Regions from separate parts of the Brevibacterium sp. K11IcPPYGO002 genome, predicted to be linked through region 2. Evidence: predicted binding sites of a transcription regulator. Region 2 holds the regulator's gene; the other holds the start of a gene.
The links. Region 2 encodes LexA, which represses DNA repair genes until DNA is damaged. Its sites were predicted from a motif close to TCGAACANNTGTTCGA; they were not measured.
Positions count from the first base shown of each region.

Region 1: a site for LexA is predicted at 4,412-4,427, ahead of QYM46_RS03380 (HNH endonuclease signature motif containing protein). Genes of this name have one in related genera too.

Region 1 covers NZ_CP131929.1:757,025-765,343, reverse strand. Annotated here, with positions in the region: gene QYM46_RS03400 (SPFH domain-containing protein) at 1-793, shown strand, start outside; gene QYM46_RS03395 (MarR family winged helix-turn-helix transcriptional regulator) at 1,135-1,614, shown strand; gene QYM46_RS03390 (organic hydroperoxide resistance protein) at 1,743-2,165, shown strand; gene QYM46_RS03385 (NAD(P)-dependent malic enzyme) at 2,410-3,615, opposite strand; gene QYM46_RS03380 (HNH endonuclease signature motif containing protein) at 4,474-6,954, shown strand; gene QYM46_RS03375 (histidine phosphatase family protein) at 7,123-7,776, shown strand; gene QYM46_RS03370 (NAD(P)-binding domain-containing protein) at 7,889-8,319, opposite strand, start outside.
Region 2 covers NZ_CP131929.1:2,543,982-2,552,300, forward strand. Annotated here, with positions in the region: gene hisH (imidazole glycerol phosphate synthase subunit HisH) at 1-269, opposite strand, end outside; gene QYM46_RS11535 (hypothetical protein) at 266-868, opposite strand; gene hisB (imidazoleglycerol-phosphate dehydratase HisB) at 865-1,461, opposite strand; gene QYM46_RS11545 (histidinol-phosphate transaminase) at 1,458-2,636, opposite strand; gene QYM46_RS11550 (LysM peptidoglycan-binding domain-containing protein) at 2,766-3,104, opposite strand; gene lexA (transcriptional repressor LexA) at 3,339-4,094, shown strand; gene QYM46_RS11560 (ATP-dependent DNA helicase) at 4,188-6,158, opposite strand; gene hflX (GTPase HflX) at 6,155-7,627, opposite strand; gene QYM46_RS11570 (class I SAM-dependent methyltransferase) at 7,759-8,319, shown strand, end outside.

The DNA.
Region 1 (8,319 bases), 1.8 Mb from region 2:
CGAGCGCCGACTGTCGGAGTCGATGAAGCGCTACGGCTTCAAGATCGTGAGCACTCTGGTCACGGACATCACCCCTGATCCGCGCGTGCGGGATTCGATGAACTCGATCAACGCCGCGCAGCGTGACAAGGTCGCCGCGCAGTCGCTGGCCGAGGCCGACAAGATCAAGCGCGTGACTCAGGCACAGGCCGAATCGGAGGCGATGCGCCTGCACGGTGAAGGCGTGGCCGCTCAGCGGAAGGCGATCGCCAACGGCATCGCCGAACAGTACGCACTGCTGCAGGAGGTGGGCATCCACAAGACTGCCGAGCAGCTGCTGATGATGACCCAGTACTTCGACACGATGCAGAACGTCGCGCAGGAGGGCCGGTCGAACGTGCTGTTCATGCCGTCGAACCCGGGCGGCCTGGGCGAGATGGGCCAGGAGATCCGCAACGCCCTGTTCGCCGCCAATGCCGCGGACGAAGGCTCGCATCTGCCCGCTCCGCAGGGCCGCGACGACGCGGGCGATGACTCCAGGCGCAGCTCCGGCAGCGGCGCCGACCGTACGAACGTCCCGCCGCAGCCGACGACTCCCCCGGCAGATCGGTCCGGGCAGTATGCCGGCGGACAGGGCCAGGGCGGCTCCGGACAGGGAGCGGGCGGACAGGGCCAACCCGGGCAGGGCCAGCCGGGGCCGGGCCAAGGTCAGCACGGTCAGCAGGGACACACGGATCCGCGCTCCGCGGCCCAGTCGGCCGTTCGCGCCGCCGCCGAGCAGTGGCGCAACCGCCGCGGCGGCAACCAGGGCTGAGCCGGCAACGCTGAGCCGGCCGGCAGTGCTGAACCGGCAGCGCTGGTCCAGCAGAGTTGAGCTGGCAGACACCGCTCAGCGCACACCGCCGAGGGGCGGGTGAAGAGAGATCTTCACCCGCCCCTCAGCCGTATGCGCACCCCCGGAAATCCACTTGGGAACTCCTCCACCGGCGGGGTCCTCCCCATAGGAACTCGCCGCCACCTGGGAACTTCTCTTCCTAGAAACTCGCCGCCTCCTGGGATTTCGACGCCGCCCGCGAACTGACTGACTCCTGGGAACTCGCCGCCTCCCGGAATTATTGGTTGTGCACAATTGAATTGTGTGCAATCATTTTTCCCATGAACATGCTCGATCTCGACCGGCAGCTCTGCTTCGCTCTCTATTCGGCGTCACGAGCGATGACCGCGTCGTACAAAGATCTGCTTGCCGAACTCGGCATCACTTATCCGCAGTATCTGGTGATGCTCGTGCTGTGGGAAGAGGGTTCCGACGACGATGGTGTGACGGTCAAGCACCTCGGCGAGCGCCTGCAGCTCGATTCGGGCACGCTCTCCCCTCTGCTGTCACGACTCGAATCGCTCGGCTTCGTCACCCGCCATCGTTCCGCCGAGGATTCGCGCAGAGTTCTCGTCCGCGCCACCGCCGAGGGCGCGGCGGCCAAAGCACGCGCCGAATGCGTTCCCGCCCGGATCGGTGAGCGCACGAATCTCGACCCAGCGTCGATGCCCGAGCTGCTGAAGACCCTGCGCACGCTGACGAGGAACCTGCGCGCGGAACCGGCGCCCGTCGAGTCCCCCGACCCCCTGCCGCACCATTGAACTCACACCGCACCGCTGACCCCGCACTGCACCGCTGACCCCACATTTCACCACCGACCCCACTGATCACCGCCGATCCCACTGATCACCACTGATCCGACAATGCACCACCAACGGAAGGAAACATCATGAAGGCTCTCTACACAGCAGAAGCACTGGCCACAGGCGAAGGCCGCGACGGCCACGGACGCACGAGCGACGGAAAGGTCGATGTCGATCTCGCGACTCCGACCGAGATGGGCGGCAGCGGCAACGGCACGAATCCCGAACAGCTCTTCGCCGTCGGCTACGCGGCCTGCTATCACTCAGCGCTGCGCCTCGTGGCCGGTCAGGCCAAGGCGAACGTCGACGATTCCACGGTCGGCTCACGCGTCAGCATCGGCAAGGACAATGAGGGCGGGTTCCAGCTCGCCGTCGAACTCGAGGTCACTCTCCCGCACCTCGACAAGGCCGAGGCCCAGGCGCTGGCCGACAAGGCCCACAAGGTGTGCCCGTACTCCAACGCCACCCGCGGCAACATCGACGTCACCATCACCGTCACCGACGACTGAGCGGCAACGCGGCTGTCAGGAGTCGGCGGCAGCCCTCCGGCGGCTGACCGGCTCCGGCGCGCCGGCGCGGGCCAGAACCTCCGGCCGCAACAACAGCTGAGGGGCGGGTGAAGATCTCTCTTCACCCGCCCCTCAGTGCCGTTCTGATCCAGCAGCCGACCCGCAGACCCTGCCCCACCCAAACCTCAGCTGACATCAGCGGATACCAGCTGACACATGCGAACCTCAGCGCGACGCTATGACCTCAGCGCTCGGCCATCGCCTCGAGCGCGGACTTCTCGACCGCCTCGGCGACGGCCGGGGCAACACGGGAATCGAGCGCGCCGGGCACGATGTAGCCGGGCTCGAGGTCATCGCCGACGAGATCGGCGATCGCACGGGCGGCGACGAGCTTCATATCGTCGGTGATCTCGGACGCATCGGCGTCGAGCGCACCGCGGAAGATTCCAGGGAACGCGAGGACGTTGTTGATCTGGTTCGGGAAGTCGCTGCGCCCGGTAGCCACCACGGTGGCGTACTTGGCGGCGACGTCGGGGGCCACCTCGGGGTTGGGGTTCGACAGAGCGAAGATGATCGCGTTGTCGGCCATGTTGGCCAGGTGCGCCTCGTCGATGGTGCCGCCGGAGACGCCGATGAAGGCATCGGCACCGTCGAGGGCCTCGCCGATCCCACCGGCGATTCCGCGCGGATTCGTCGACTCGGCGAGGAACTGCTTGGTCTCGGTCAGATCGGAGCGGCCGGCCTCGACGACGCCCTTGGAATCGAGGACGACGATGTCCTTCACGCCTGCGTCGGCAAGGATCTTCACCACGGCCACACCGGCAGCTCCGGCACCGGAGACGACGACGCGGACGGAATCGAAGGACTTCTTCACCACGCGCAGTGCGTTGGTCAGTGCGGCAAGGACGACGACGGCGGTGCCGTGCTGGTCATCGTGCATGACGGGAATGTCGAGGGCTTCTTTGACCCGGTCCTCGATCTCGAAGCAGCGCGGGGCGGAGATGTCCTCGAGGTTGATCGCTCCGAAAGTCGGGGCCATGCGGACGATGGTTTCGACGATCTCGTCCGTGTCATTGGTGTCGAGTACGATCGGAATCGCATTCAGCCCGGAGAAGGACTTGAACAGGGCGCACTTGCCCTCCATCACCGGCAGCGAGGCGGCCGGACCGATGTCACCGAGGCCGAGCACAGCCGACCCGTCAGAGATGACCGCGACGAGCCGGCCGGTCCACGTGTGCGTGCGCGCCAGCTGCGGTTCGTCCTTGATCGCGGTACAGACCTTGGCCACGCCGGGGGTGTACGCGATCGAGAGGTCGCGCTGGGTCTGGAGCGGTGAGGTGAGCTCGGCGGAGAGCTTGCCGCCTTCGTGTGCCTCGAAGATCTCGGCGTCGGTGATCGGGCCCTGCGAGCCCTGGTCGGAGGCGGCTGAGTTGTGAGCGGTGGTCGTCATGGTTGATCCTCATGGTTGATGCGGCGGCGGTCCGTGAGCGTGAGGAGCTCGCGCGCACTCGGCTGGGCGAGCACTCTGCTCGATGATCGGATCATCGGTGCAGCCGACAGTGATCGTCTGTCCACCGGTCGGCGCGGACACGGTCAGCCGTGAGCACCGGCGATGGTCTGAGCGAAGAACTGGTCACCAGTGAAGGATGGTGCGGTGACGTCGACGCGGCCCGCGACGTGGCCCTAGGTGAAGGGCTACGCGGTTGCGCGCAGTGCGGATACGGCTCGCATGTGGCGAGTACCGACCTCATGGGTCGCATCCGGCAACCCGATCATCATAACCGATGCTGTGACCCGTTACACCCGAAAATCCCGCCCTCACCGAGGCTGTCCCGCCGTTTCGGTGGCACGTTCTCCAGACCTTTGGACCACGCGGGAGGGCTGTGGCCTTCGGCCTCACCGAGGCGGCGCGTCCTTGACGCGCCGACCCATTTCGAAATTGCGACGGGTCAGCGCCGAGGAGGCACGCCCCGATGGCCGACTCATTCTGCAGCCGCGACGGGTCAGTACCGAGGAGGCGTATTCTCCCCGGAAATCGCAGCAGACCTTCCCCGCAATCCCCACCCAGGAACCGCACTCATCCAGAAACCGCGCCTGACCTGCATGGATGAAATCCAACACTCTCATGTCAGTGCCGGATGCAACGATGATGAGGTAATCAGAACCTCTTAGATCTCTCACCGAGAAATATTCGAATCCTTTCTTTGTTTTCTATTGTGACTGTCCGTTTGAACGCTTATCATAGAATTAACAGCTTTTCGATTCAGCACCACTCCCGACAACGAAGTCCGAGGCAGGTGAAAACGCAATGAAGGGCACCACCAACCGTTCGACCCCGGGTCGGGCCGAAGAGCCGGGCGCAGCACAGACTTCGCCGTCACCGCGATTCGCCGTCCGCTTCGAATCCAGCATGTCTCGCTTCGCCGAGAATGCCGTCGCTTCCGATCGTGCGCATTTCTCGCTCCTCGAGTCGGTCTCTTCGGTCGTACTCGAACAGGTGTTCATCGAGTTCGAACTCCCCATGCCCGAGGGGTCCGAGCCTTTCCGCTGCGAGACGATTGCTGCAACCTTCGAGCGTCGAGCCGAAGAGTCCGAACAGACCACCGGCTTCGGCTCGGCGGATACGTTCGAGATCGCACCCACGGACGCACCGTCGTCGACCGATGCGCTTTCCTCCGCAGCAGTAGTGCCTTATGATGCCGACTTCGCCAGCGCGCAGGTGGAAAAGGCGGCTGAGTCCGAGAAGAAGGTCCTGCCTGAATTCCCCGAGCTCGATGAAGGCATCTGCTTCTCGAAATGGGTCTATGACTATGTCGACGCGGAGGACCTCGTTGAGATCTCGACGGTGCTGGGGACCAATACTGCACGCACCTACCGTCAGCTGACCGGCGCGATGACGATCTTCTATGGTCTTCCCCGCTTCGCCGACCGGGTCCGCGCCGGAGAGTTCACCCAAGCCCATGTCGACGTGGTTGCCCGCCAGTGTGCCGACGTCGCGTTCGCCTTCCTTCCGAAACTCGATATCTTCCTGGCGGCCCGGCGCGCCGATATCACCTGCGAGACTCTGCGCCGTGATCTGGCCAAAATGATCGCCCTGCTCATTCCGCCCGTCGACAATACCGAGCTCGCCACCAAGCGTCGTCGCATCGATGTCGACGGCTACAAGGACGGCTCAGCTTGCCTGACCGTCAGCGGACCCTCGGCGGAGATCTTCGCCTGCTACAACCGGATCCAAGGCATGGCTCTTGCCGTGCATGGCAAGAACAAGTCGGCATTCAACTTACCCGTGGGCGTTGAGATCAGCGATGACCGCTCCATCTCCCAGCTCGAGTACGATCTGTTCATCCGGCCTGTCCCGGAGCTCAAGGTCAAGGTCGTGTCGGTCGATCCGATCACGGGAATCCAAACAGCCAAAGACACATCGCTGCTCGACGCCGACGGCGAGCTCATTCCGGATATGAACTCCGACGACGCCGTCGCCGACTTTGCGAAGCATGTTGCTTCGGGCTCAGCCGGCGACGCAATGGAGACGTCCGACGGAAGTTCAGCCGGCGGCGCCGGGGAGTCGTCCGACGCTTGCTCTTCTGACGACCGGTCCGTCGGTTCGGCGTTCGCCCCGGACAGCGAGGACGCTGACGGACCCGTTGAGTATTTCGTCAAGCTGCGTATGCCCACCAATGCGTGGTGGCTGTCGCATCAGGCCGCCACCGTGGTGACCGTTCCCTTCCTCACCCTCACCGAAGATTCGGACCTGCCCGGCACCTTTGCCGATGGCTCGCCTGTACCCGCCGAGGTGGCCCGCACTATCGCCGGCCGCTCGAAGAGCATCCAACGGATCCTCACCGACCCCGGCACCGGCACTCCCCTCGACGCCAAAGCGACGACTTACCAAGTCCCCAGGGATCTTCGGAAGACCCTTGTCGAGCAGTGGACGGTGTGCACCGTTCCCGGCTGCTCGCGTCGGGCCGAGAAGTCGGAGATCGACCACGTCGTTCCGTTCTTCCACCTGAATCCGCTCAAGGGCGGTCTCACCCGGTTCGGAAACCTGCATCCTCTGTGCAAAAAGCACCATGCATTGAAGACCGCCGGCCGCCTTCGGGTCACTATGCCCAAATCCGGTGAGCTCGACTACGAGTTCAAGCACGGGATCACGACTACTGTGTCGGCGCCCGGCCAGCCGATCAATGTGGCCCAAGCGCTCGAATTCGATGCATTGGGACGACTGGGTCTCAAACGGTGGAAACTGCCCTGGTCGATGGTCCCGCCAGCGCCAAGGGTGCTCGAACTCATGCCCGGTGAGTCGACGATCCGCCAGCGCGACGAAGAGAAGCGCCGGCGCGACGAGGAGAGGCGTCAGCGAGAGGAACGCGAAGCCCGACAGCGACGTCTTTCGGAGGCGTATCGGGAGCAGCAGGCAGAAATCAGGCGACTGCGGCTTGAACGCTGCCTCGATTGGGAGAACTCTGTCTTCCAGCCGTGCCTCCCCGCCGGCACAGACCCAGCTGCAATGAAGCAGCTGACTGGGAACGCCAAGTATGCAAAAGCAGTCAAATGGGCGCGTCTCGCGGGCCTCGCCATCGACGACATCACCGTCGACCCGAACGGGCTCGACAAACCCAGCGCTCGTACCAGCACGGGCTCGAGCATCAGCGACTCGGAGGTCAAGACGCAGTCTGAGGACGCTTCCGGCTCCAAGGACGCTGGAGCCGACGATCCCTGGGACCACCGTTTCGTCTCCAAGACGGTGAACTGGGAACACGACCTCGAAGTCGATCCCCCACCATTCTGATGACGCGCCGCGGAGCCTCTGACGTCACTGCAGGTGGGGCCGCTGCAGTTCAAGCGGATGGAAGGCACCCAACCGTCCGGGCACGTAGACTCATGACAATTGAACGATCGCTCAGAGGCAGGTGGAGATCGGACACGTTTCCGCCGACACCTGGAGAAAGAGGAATAGATGAGTGTGCTCTATCTGGTCCGGCACGGACAGGCTTCGTTCGGCACCGATGACTATGATCGACTGTCCGACCTCGGCAAGGAGCAGAGCCGCATCACCGGTCGCTTCCTCGCCTCACAAGGACTCGAACCCGATCGCATCATCCTCGGTGAGATGCTGCGACAGCGCCAGACCGCCGAAGGCCTCCTCGCAGGACTCGGCCGCGAAATGGACGCCCACGTCGACGATGGCTGGAACGAATATGCCGCATGGGAGCTCACCGGCGTGCTCGAAGATCTCGACCCCCGCGCTCAGCACGATTCGAAGATCTTCCAAGGAGAACTCGAACGCGGTGCCGCCCGGTGGGCCTCGGGTGAGCACAACGCGGACTACACGGAGACCTACAACCAGTTCACGTCACGCGTCGATCGAGCCCTCGATGATGCGGTCGCAGCCATGGAGTCGGGACAGTCGACGATCGTCGTCTCAAGCGCCGGCGCCATCGCGTGGACCGCGGCCCGTCTGATCGGCGGCGGCTTCGATCAGTGGATGGCCTTCAACCGAGTGACCATCAACACCGGCATCACGAAGATCATCACCGGCCGAGGCGGAACCAGCCTCATCTCGTTCAACGACCACGGCCACCAGGACCCGAAGAACGCCACCTACCGCTGAGGCGGCGAAAGCCGACCTCGCGAGTCACCCCGCCGAAGCGGCAAAGGGCCGAGCTCGCGAGTCAGCCCGCCGAGGCGGCGAAAGCCGAGGCGGCGCAGGCCGGGCCCGCGAGTCAGTCGTTCCTGCTCTCTCCGGATCGCCCGTGTTCTGTCCCCGTGGGGATCCCGATCACTAGCGGCTCCGCAGGTCCGCAGCATCCGCCTGCGTCCGGTGCGCCTGCCGCGGGCAAGTCGACAGAACCAGGCTTGCCGGTCGGCGCGTCACACGAAGATCCGATGTCAGTCGAACACACGCCGGTCTCCGGCAGGACGAGCTCGACTCGATCCGCTGCTTCGTGGTCCCCTGCAATTGCTGCGACGACGGAGCGGACCTGCTCGTAACCGGTGTACATGAGGAACGTCGGGGCTCGCCCGTAGGACTTCATGCCCACGATGTAGAAATTCGGCTCCAGATGCCCCAACACCCGGGCGCCATGCGGAGGGACCGTTCCGCAGCTGTGATACTCGGGATCGATGAGCGGCCCCAACTGCTGCGGAGCTTCGA
Region 2 (8,319 bases):
CGGGCGAAGAACACCTGGAGGCCGACGCAGATGCCGAGGAGCGGTCGCCCCTGTTCGTGGCGGTCCCGGATGAGGTCGACTCCCCCGACGTTCTCCAGTCCGGCCATGACTGCCGAAAACGCGCCGACGCCGGGGACCAGCAGTCCGTCGGAGTCGTTGATGACATCGTGATCGGCCGTGAGCGTGACCTCGGCACCGGCCGCGGCGACCGCACGCACGGCGGAGCGGACATTGCCGGCTCCGTAGTCGAGGACGGCGACCGTCGTCATCGCTTCGCCCCCTTGCTCAGCACCGACCAGATCCTCCATAGGGAGAACCCGAGGACGATGACGCCGAGCGCGGCGACGACCCAGGCGATGGTGTTCCCGCCCACTGCCAACGCAATGCCGAAGGCGGTGACGAGTCCGGCGAGGACGGCAGCGATGATCCACAGCAGCGCCGTGCGCGCCATGGCCGCCCGGCCCGGACTCATCGTGGCCGCACTGGCCTGCAGCTTCGTCATCGAATCGGTTCTGATGCTGCCTTCGACGTCGTCTGCGGCAACGGTTTCGAGCAGCAGCCCTTCGAGGACATCGGGGAGGTTCTTCAGTGCCAGTCCGGCCGGCACATCGGATTCTCGGGCGCCGTGGCGGAAGTGGCCGGCGTCGATCTGCTCTTCGCTGCGCACGAGGAGGAGGACCTCATGTTTGCCGGCGAGCTTCGAGATCGCGGCGGCCGCCTCGTTGCCGGCTTTGACATCGGTGTCGGCGAGGACGATGCCGCTGAACTCGCCGATCGGCACGATGGTGCCGGAGATGTTCGACAGCACGCAGGCGGCGGCCAGCTGCTGGGCGACCCCGAATGGGGTCACGATGACGGTCGTGCTCACAGGACTCCCTTGGTGCTGGGAACGGAGTTGCTCCGTGGGTCGGTCTCGACGGCCTGCCGCAGCGCGCGGGCGAAGGCCTTGAATTCGGCTTCGACGATGTGGTGCGGGTCGCGGCCGCGAACCAGGTCGAGGTGGACGGTCAGTCCGCCGTTGAAGGCGATGGATTCCAGTGAGTGGGAGGTCATCGAACCGGTGAAGTGACCGCCGATGAGGTGGTACTGCTGGCCTTCGGGTTCACCTTCGTGGACGAAGTAGGGTCGACCGGAGACGTCGACGACGCACTGGGCCAGTGCTTCGTCCAGCGGTACGGCGGCGAAGCCGTAGCGGCGGATGCCGACCTTGTCGCCGAGTGCTTCGCGAATGGTCTGGCCGAGGACGATCGAGGTGTCCTCGACGGTGTGGTGGACGTCGATGTGCGTATCGCCGGTGGCGGTGATGTCGAGGTCGATCATCGAGTGCTTCGACAGGGCGGTGAGCATATGGTCGAAGAACGGCACGGAAGTCGAGATGTTCGAGGTGCCGGTGCCGTCGAGGTTGACGGACACGGACACCGTTGACTCGGAGGTGGTGCGTGAGTTCTGGGCCTGCCTCATGGAGTGCCTTTCGTCGGGGCGGCTGATGACGGGGTCGGAGACTGCGGACGGTCCGCGAGGAGGTCAGGGTCGTCGGCGAGGATCTCGTCGATGGCGGTCAGAAACGCTTCGGTCTCGTCCTCGGTGCCGGCGTTGACGCGGGCGTGGCCGGTGATGCCGATATCGCGGATGAGGATTCCGCGGTCGAGGAGCTTCTGCCACAGCTCGGCCGGTGAGGCGATGTTGCCGAAGAGGACGAAGTTCGAATCGCTGTCGTGGACGGTGAAGCCCGCCTCGGCGAGGTGGCTCGACATGCGGTTGCGCGAGTCGATGAGTCGGTCGACGTTGCCCAGCAGCAGCTCCGCGTGTTCGAGTGCCGTGCAGGCGAGCACCTGAGTGACCTCGGACAGGTGGTACGGCAGGCGGACGAGGCGGAGGACATCGATGAGCTCGGGGGCGGCGATGGCGTAGCCCAAACGCAGTCCGGCACAGGCGAAGGCCTTGCTCATGGTGCGGGAGACGACGAGGCGGGGCCGGCCGTCAAGCAGAGTCATCGCCGAGGACTTGGCGGGGCGGGAGAATTCCGCGTACGCCTCATCGACGATGACTATCCCTGCGCAATTGTCGTAGGCGGCTTCGATGACGTCGAGGCCGATCGAGGTGCCGGTCGGATTGTTCGGAGTGCACAGGAAGACGATGTCCGGATTCGCCCGCGCCACCTCGGCGGCGACCGTCTCGGCATCGAGAGTGAAATCGTCCTTGCGTTCGACGTGCTGCCATTCGGCACCCGTGCCCGTGGTGATGAGCGGGTGCATCGAATAGGAGGGGGTGAACCCGAGGACCGTGCGGCCCGGTCCACCGAAGGCCTGGACGATATGGCTGAGCACTTCATTCGAACCGTTGGCGGCCCAGATCATGGAGGGGTCGAGGTCGACGGTGTCCCCCGCACGTTCGTTCACACCGTCCAAATAGGTGACGAGATGTTCGCGCAGTGCGGTGAATTCGCGATCGGGATAACGGTTGAGTCCCGCGAAATGGTCGTCGATGGCGGAACGCATGCTGTCGATAACGACGTCCGGCAGCGGATAGGCGTTCTCGTTGACGTTGAGCTGGACCGGCACATTGAGGTGCGGAGCCCCGTAGGGCTTTTGGCCGACGAGGTCGGAGCGCACTGGCAGAGATTCGATGTTTCCCACGGCGACCATTCTACCGAGAGGCCCCCGCCGCCCGGGCGGCGGGTCGGGCATCGAGGTGCGCCGGTCGGCTCACCCAATCGGACGGGTCGGCCCGTGGCCGGCGCCCTGCCGGCCGAGCCGGCCTCGACCTCAGCGGACGGGGACGTCGAGGGTCTGGCCGGGGTGAACGGTCGGGGTGTCCAGGTGGTTGATCTCGACGATGTCGGCCACGACATCACGGGTGTCGCGGTCGATGCCGAGACTCGTCGCCACGGTCCACAGCGATTCGCCTTCACCGACGACGACCGCCTCGGCGTCGATGCCGATGCTCTCCGTCTCCGATTCGGCGACGGCAGCGGCCGAGAACGACTGGGTGGCGAGGAGGACCGCTCCGCCGATGACGACGAGAGCGACGAGCAGGGTCCGGAGAAGGCGCACAGCCTGGCGTCCACGAGTGGTCAGGCGCAGCTCGGTGTTCTGTGCAGACATCGCATTACCTCTTTCATTCGTACGATTCCACCAGTAATCGGTAGAACGTCTGTTCTATTCAACATGCCAATCGAACAAATGTCCAGTCCAACTCGAACATCTATGCGACAATGAGAGGGAACCAGCGTTGTTGATTGATCTGTCAGAACCATCTCAGTCGGCACTGACACGAGAATCTTCGAAGCGGAGATCACGGCGTTCAGCGGCAGGGAATAGAACGAAGGGGAACGAGCAGTGGTTCAGAACAAACGAGGCAGAGGCAGGCCTCGCAACGAAGATGTTGCCACCGAGATCGCTGCCGCTCGCAGCGATGACGACGTGGTCCAGATCCCTGAGGGGTCATCCGGTGAGGGCGACTTCCGCCTCACTCCCCGCCAGCGTCTCGTCCTCGAGACCATCGAACGCGCCGTCGTGGCCAACGGCTACCCGCCGAGCATGCGCGAGATCGGCAAAGCCGCCGGACTGGCGTCCCTCTCCAGCGTCGCCCACCAGCTCTCCCAGCTCGAACGCCTCGGCTATGTCCGCCGCGACCCGAAGCGCCCGCGTGCCATCGAAGTGGTCAATCCGTTCGAAGAGGAAGAGGCCGAGCGCGCGAAGTACGAGGAGCTGGCCAACAACACCGTGCAGGTCCCGGTCGTCGGACGCATCGCCGCCGGCGGCCCGATCCTGGCCGAGCAGGAGGTCGACGATGTCTTCTCCCTGCCGACGCAGGTCGTCGGCTCCGGAGAGATGTTCCTGCTCAAGGTCGTCGGCGATTCGATGATCGAAGCCGCCATCTGCCACGACGACTGGGTGGTCGTGCGCAAGCAGCACACCGCCGACAACGGTCAGATCGTTGCAGCCCTCCTCGACGGCGAGGCCACGGTGAAGACGCTCAAGCGCAAGGCCGGTCAGCAGTGGCTGATGCCGCAGAACGAGAACTACGAACCCATCGACGGCACCTACGCACAGATCATGGGCCTCGTCGTCGCCGTCATCCGCCGCCTCTGATCCTCCGCCCCGCCTTCGAACTGAGAAGCGCCCGCGACCACGGTTGGTCGCGGGCGCTTCTGCGTCATCCGGCGGGACTCAGAACCGTCTGCCTCACTTCTCGTCAGCTTCGGCCAGTCTGGCCAGGCTTGTGCGGACGAGGCCGGAGTTCGTCGTCGGCCACATCCTCGGCATCGAATTGACGAGGAACCCGGCATACCGGGCCGAGCGCAGCCGCGAGTCGAGCACGGCCACCACTCCCCTGTCCTTGGTCGACCGGATGAGGCGACCGGCACCCTGTGCCAGCCGCAGGGCGGCATGCGTGGCCGATACTGCCATGAATCCGTTGACTCCACGCTGGTCGGCATCGCGTGCCCGTGCCTGCATGAGCGGGTCGTCGGGGCGTGGGAACGGCAGACGATCGATGATGACCAGGCGGTTCGTCCGTCCCGGCACGTCGACTCCCTGCCACAGGGACATCGTCCCGAACAGGCAGGTCTGATCATCGGCCGTGAACTGGGAGACCAGCGCCGGCAGGCCGTCGTCGCCTTGGAGCAGGATCGGGAAGTCGAACTTCGTCCGCAGGTGTTCGGCTGCCGCGTTGGCCGCCGCCCGGGAGGAGAACAGCCCCAGTGCCCCGCCGTTCGAGGATTCGACGAGTTCTTCGAGTTCGGTCAGCGCTTCCTCGCTCAGTCCGCTGCGTCCGGGCTTGGGCAGGTGGGAAGCGACATAGAGGATGCCCTGCTTGCCGTAGTCGAAGGGTGATCCGACATCGAGGCTGTCCCACTTCGGGGCGTCCGGCCCGAAGAGTCCCAACGAGGCCGCCACCGCGTCGAAGTTCCCGCCCAGGGACAGGGTCGCCGAGGTGGCCACGACCGTCGATTCCTCGAAGATCCCGTTGCGCATGGTGCCGGCCACGCTCAAGGGTGCGACGACGAGGTTCGTCGTCTCCTTCTCTCTGAACGTCGACCGGGAGAGCCAGATGACGTCGTTTTTGCCCGGGTCGCAGAAGCGTTCGGCGAGTTCGAAGATCTCCTGACAGCGAGCCTTGGCCATCTGCCGTCCGGCATCGGCGTCGTCGGTCTTGCCGCCGATGTCGTTGATGATCTGGCGGGCGGAGTCGCGGATCTGCGCCAGGGCCAGTCCGAGCGCCTCGCTCATATGCAGGATGAGTCCCTCGGGCACCGAGGTCTGGGCGCGTTCGAGTGCCGCCGCGGCGGAATCGAGCAGCGAGACGACCCCGTCCTGGACCGTGGTGTGTTTGCGCACGGAGCTCGTCGCCGCCGAGAGCATGCTCGTGTTGATCTGCCCGGACAGGGCGCTGGTCACCCGGTCCTTGAGCTCGTGGGCCTCGTCGATGATGATGACATCGTGTTCGGGCAGCACGTTCGATTCCCCGAAGGCGTCGATGGCCAACAGGGCATGGTTCGTCACGACGATATCGGCTTCGGCGGCTTTGTTCCGGGCGATTTCGGCGAAGCATTCGGTGAACAGCGGGCAGTTCGATCCGAGGCAGTCGAAGGCGTTGACGGACACCTGTGACCAGGCGCGATCGCTGACACCGGGCAGGAGGTCGTCACGGTCGCCGGTGTCGGTGGTCTTCTCCCAGGTGCGGATCCGCTGGATCTCCTCCCCCAGACCCGAACGTTCGGTGGGTTTGCGTCCCGCCTCGGCGTCGGCCCCGAGGTCGAAGAGCATGCCCTCACCCTCGTCGGGGTATCCGCCGGCGAGCTTGTGCTTGCACACATAGTTCCGCCGCCCCTTGAGCAGTGCCGCTCGGGGCAGCGGGTCGAGGTCCTTCTTCACGGCCTTGAACAGCCGGGGCAGGTCGCGGTGGATGATCTGAGTCTGCAGGGCCAGGGTCGCAGTGGACACGACGACCTTCCCGCCGGTGCGGGTGACGTATTCGGCCGCCGGGACGAGGTACGCCAGCGATTTGCCGGTGCCCGTTCCCGCCTGCACGAGCAGATGGATTCCCTTGTCCAGCGACGAGGCGACCGCCTGCGCCATCTCCTGCTGACCCTCGCGTGGCGATCCGCCGATGGCGCCGACAGCGGATTCGAGGAGGTTCTCGACTGCTTTCACTCGTCGATGACCAGGTCCGGACGTTGGAATTCGCGCAGTTCGTCGACGAGTTCGGTCGGCACCTTCGCCTGCAGGCTGGTGCCCTCCGTGCCGTGCGATTCGTGTTCGACCGTGCCGAGGGCGTAGATCTTCGACACGAGGTCACCGCGTTCATAGGGAATGAGCACGGTCATGTCGATATCCGGGACGGGAAGGCGGTTCTCGATGGCCTCGATGAGGTCGTCGATCCCTTCCTTCGAGACGGCGGAGACGAACTGGGCGTCGGGGTACTCCGCGCGCAGGCCGGTGATCACAGCCTCCTCGGCGATATCGGCCTTGTTGAACACGAGGAGTTCGGGGATGTCCCCGGTCTCCACGTCCCCCAGCACATTGCGCACGGCCTGGATCTGACCGTGCGGATCCGGGTGGGAGGCATCGACGACGTGGAGGAGCAGATCCGAACCGGCGGCCTCCTCCAGGGTCGAACGGAAGGCTTCGACCAGCTGGTGGGGCAGGTTGCGGACGAACCCGACGGTGTCGGTGTAGGTGAAGACGATGCCGTCGGCAGTCTTGGCCTGCCGGACGGTCGGATCGAGGGTGGCGAACAAGGCGTTCTGCACCATCACCTCGGCGTCGGTGAGCAGGTTGAGCAGGGAGGACTTGCCCGCGTTCGTGTACCCGACGATCGCGACGGACGGCACATGATGGCGGGCGCGGTTCTTCCGCTTCGTCTCTCGAGACGGCGCCATCGCGTTGATCTCCCGGCGTAGCTTCGACATGCGCGCACGGATGCGGCGACGGTCGAGTTCGATCTTCGTCTCACCGGGCCCGCGAGAGCCGATTCCGGCACCGCCGGCGACACGACCGCCGGCCTGCCGGGACAGCGACTCACCCCAACCGCGCAGACGCGGCAGGAGGTATTCGAGTTGGGCGAGTTCGACCTGGGCCTTGCCTTCGCGGGATTTCGCATGCTGGGCGAAGATGTCGAGGATGAGCGCGACGCGGTCGACGACCTTGACCTTGATGACGTCCTCGAGTCCACGCCGCTGGCTGGGAGCGAGTTCGGAGTCGATGATCACGGTGTCGGCGCCGACGGAGGCGACGACCTCGGCGAGCTCGGCGGCCTTGCCCTTGCCGAGGAAGGTGCCGGGATCCGGCTTGTCGCGGCGCTGGATGAGCGCGTCGAGGACGTCGGAACCGGCGGTTTCGGCCAGCGCGGCAAGTTCGCGGATCGAGTTCTCGGCTTCGGCCTGGGTGGTGTTCCAGATCCCGGCGAGGACGACGCGTTCGAGGCGGACCTGACGGTATTCGACCTCGGTGATGTCTTCGAGTTCGGTGGACAGCCCGGCCACGCGGGTGAGCGCGGCGCGCTCGGCGAGGTCGAACTGGTCGTCCTCGGGTGTGGTGTCGTGATCGTCGAGGGCTTGGGCGCCTCGGGAGAGCACACGGTCGAGCATCGCATTGCGACGCTCTTTGTCTTCAGACGTCATTCATTCCTTTGTTCTCTGCCGTCCGCACGGGACTTCTCGTGCCGACGTCGTCATGCCTCGCACCGGTCTCGCACCGGTGCGCACCGACGGTGGTGTCCATCAATTCTCCCACAGCCGTCTACACTGAAACGGTGTCAGAGCACTATTTCACCGAATCGCCGAGCAGCGAGGCCAAGTCGCGGGAACTCAACCTCGATCTGGCCGGCCGCGCCGTCACCGTCGAAACCGTATCCGGCACGTTCTCACCCACCCGCCTCGACCTCGGCACGGCTGTGCTGCTGCGGCATCTGCCGCAGCCGCCGGCCGGCGATATCCTCGACCTCGGCTGCGGGTGGGGGCCGATCGCCCTGCACACGGCCTTGGATGCCCAGGACGCCGAGGTGGATGTGCGAGTGTGGGCACTCGACGTCAACTCCCGGTCCCTGGAGACCACCGCGGCGAATGCGCGCAGGCTGGGTCTCGATTCGATCAACACCGTCACCGCCGCCGATGTTCCCGCCGACCTGCAGTTCGCCGCGATCCGGTCGAATCCCCCGATCCGCATCGGCAAGGAGGCGCTGCATGAGCTCTTGGAGACGTGGCTGCCGCGTCTGGCTCCGGGTGGGCGCGCCGATCTCGTCGTGTCGAAGAACCTCGGTGCCGATTCCCTGCAGAAGTGGATCGCCGGGATGCTCGGTGACAGCTTCGAGGTC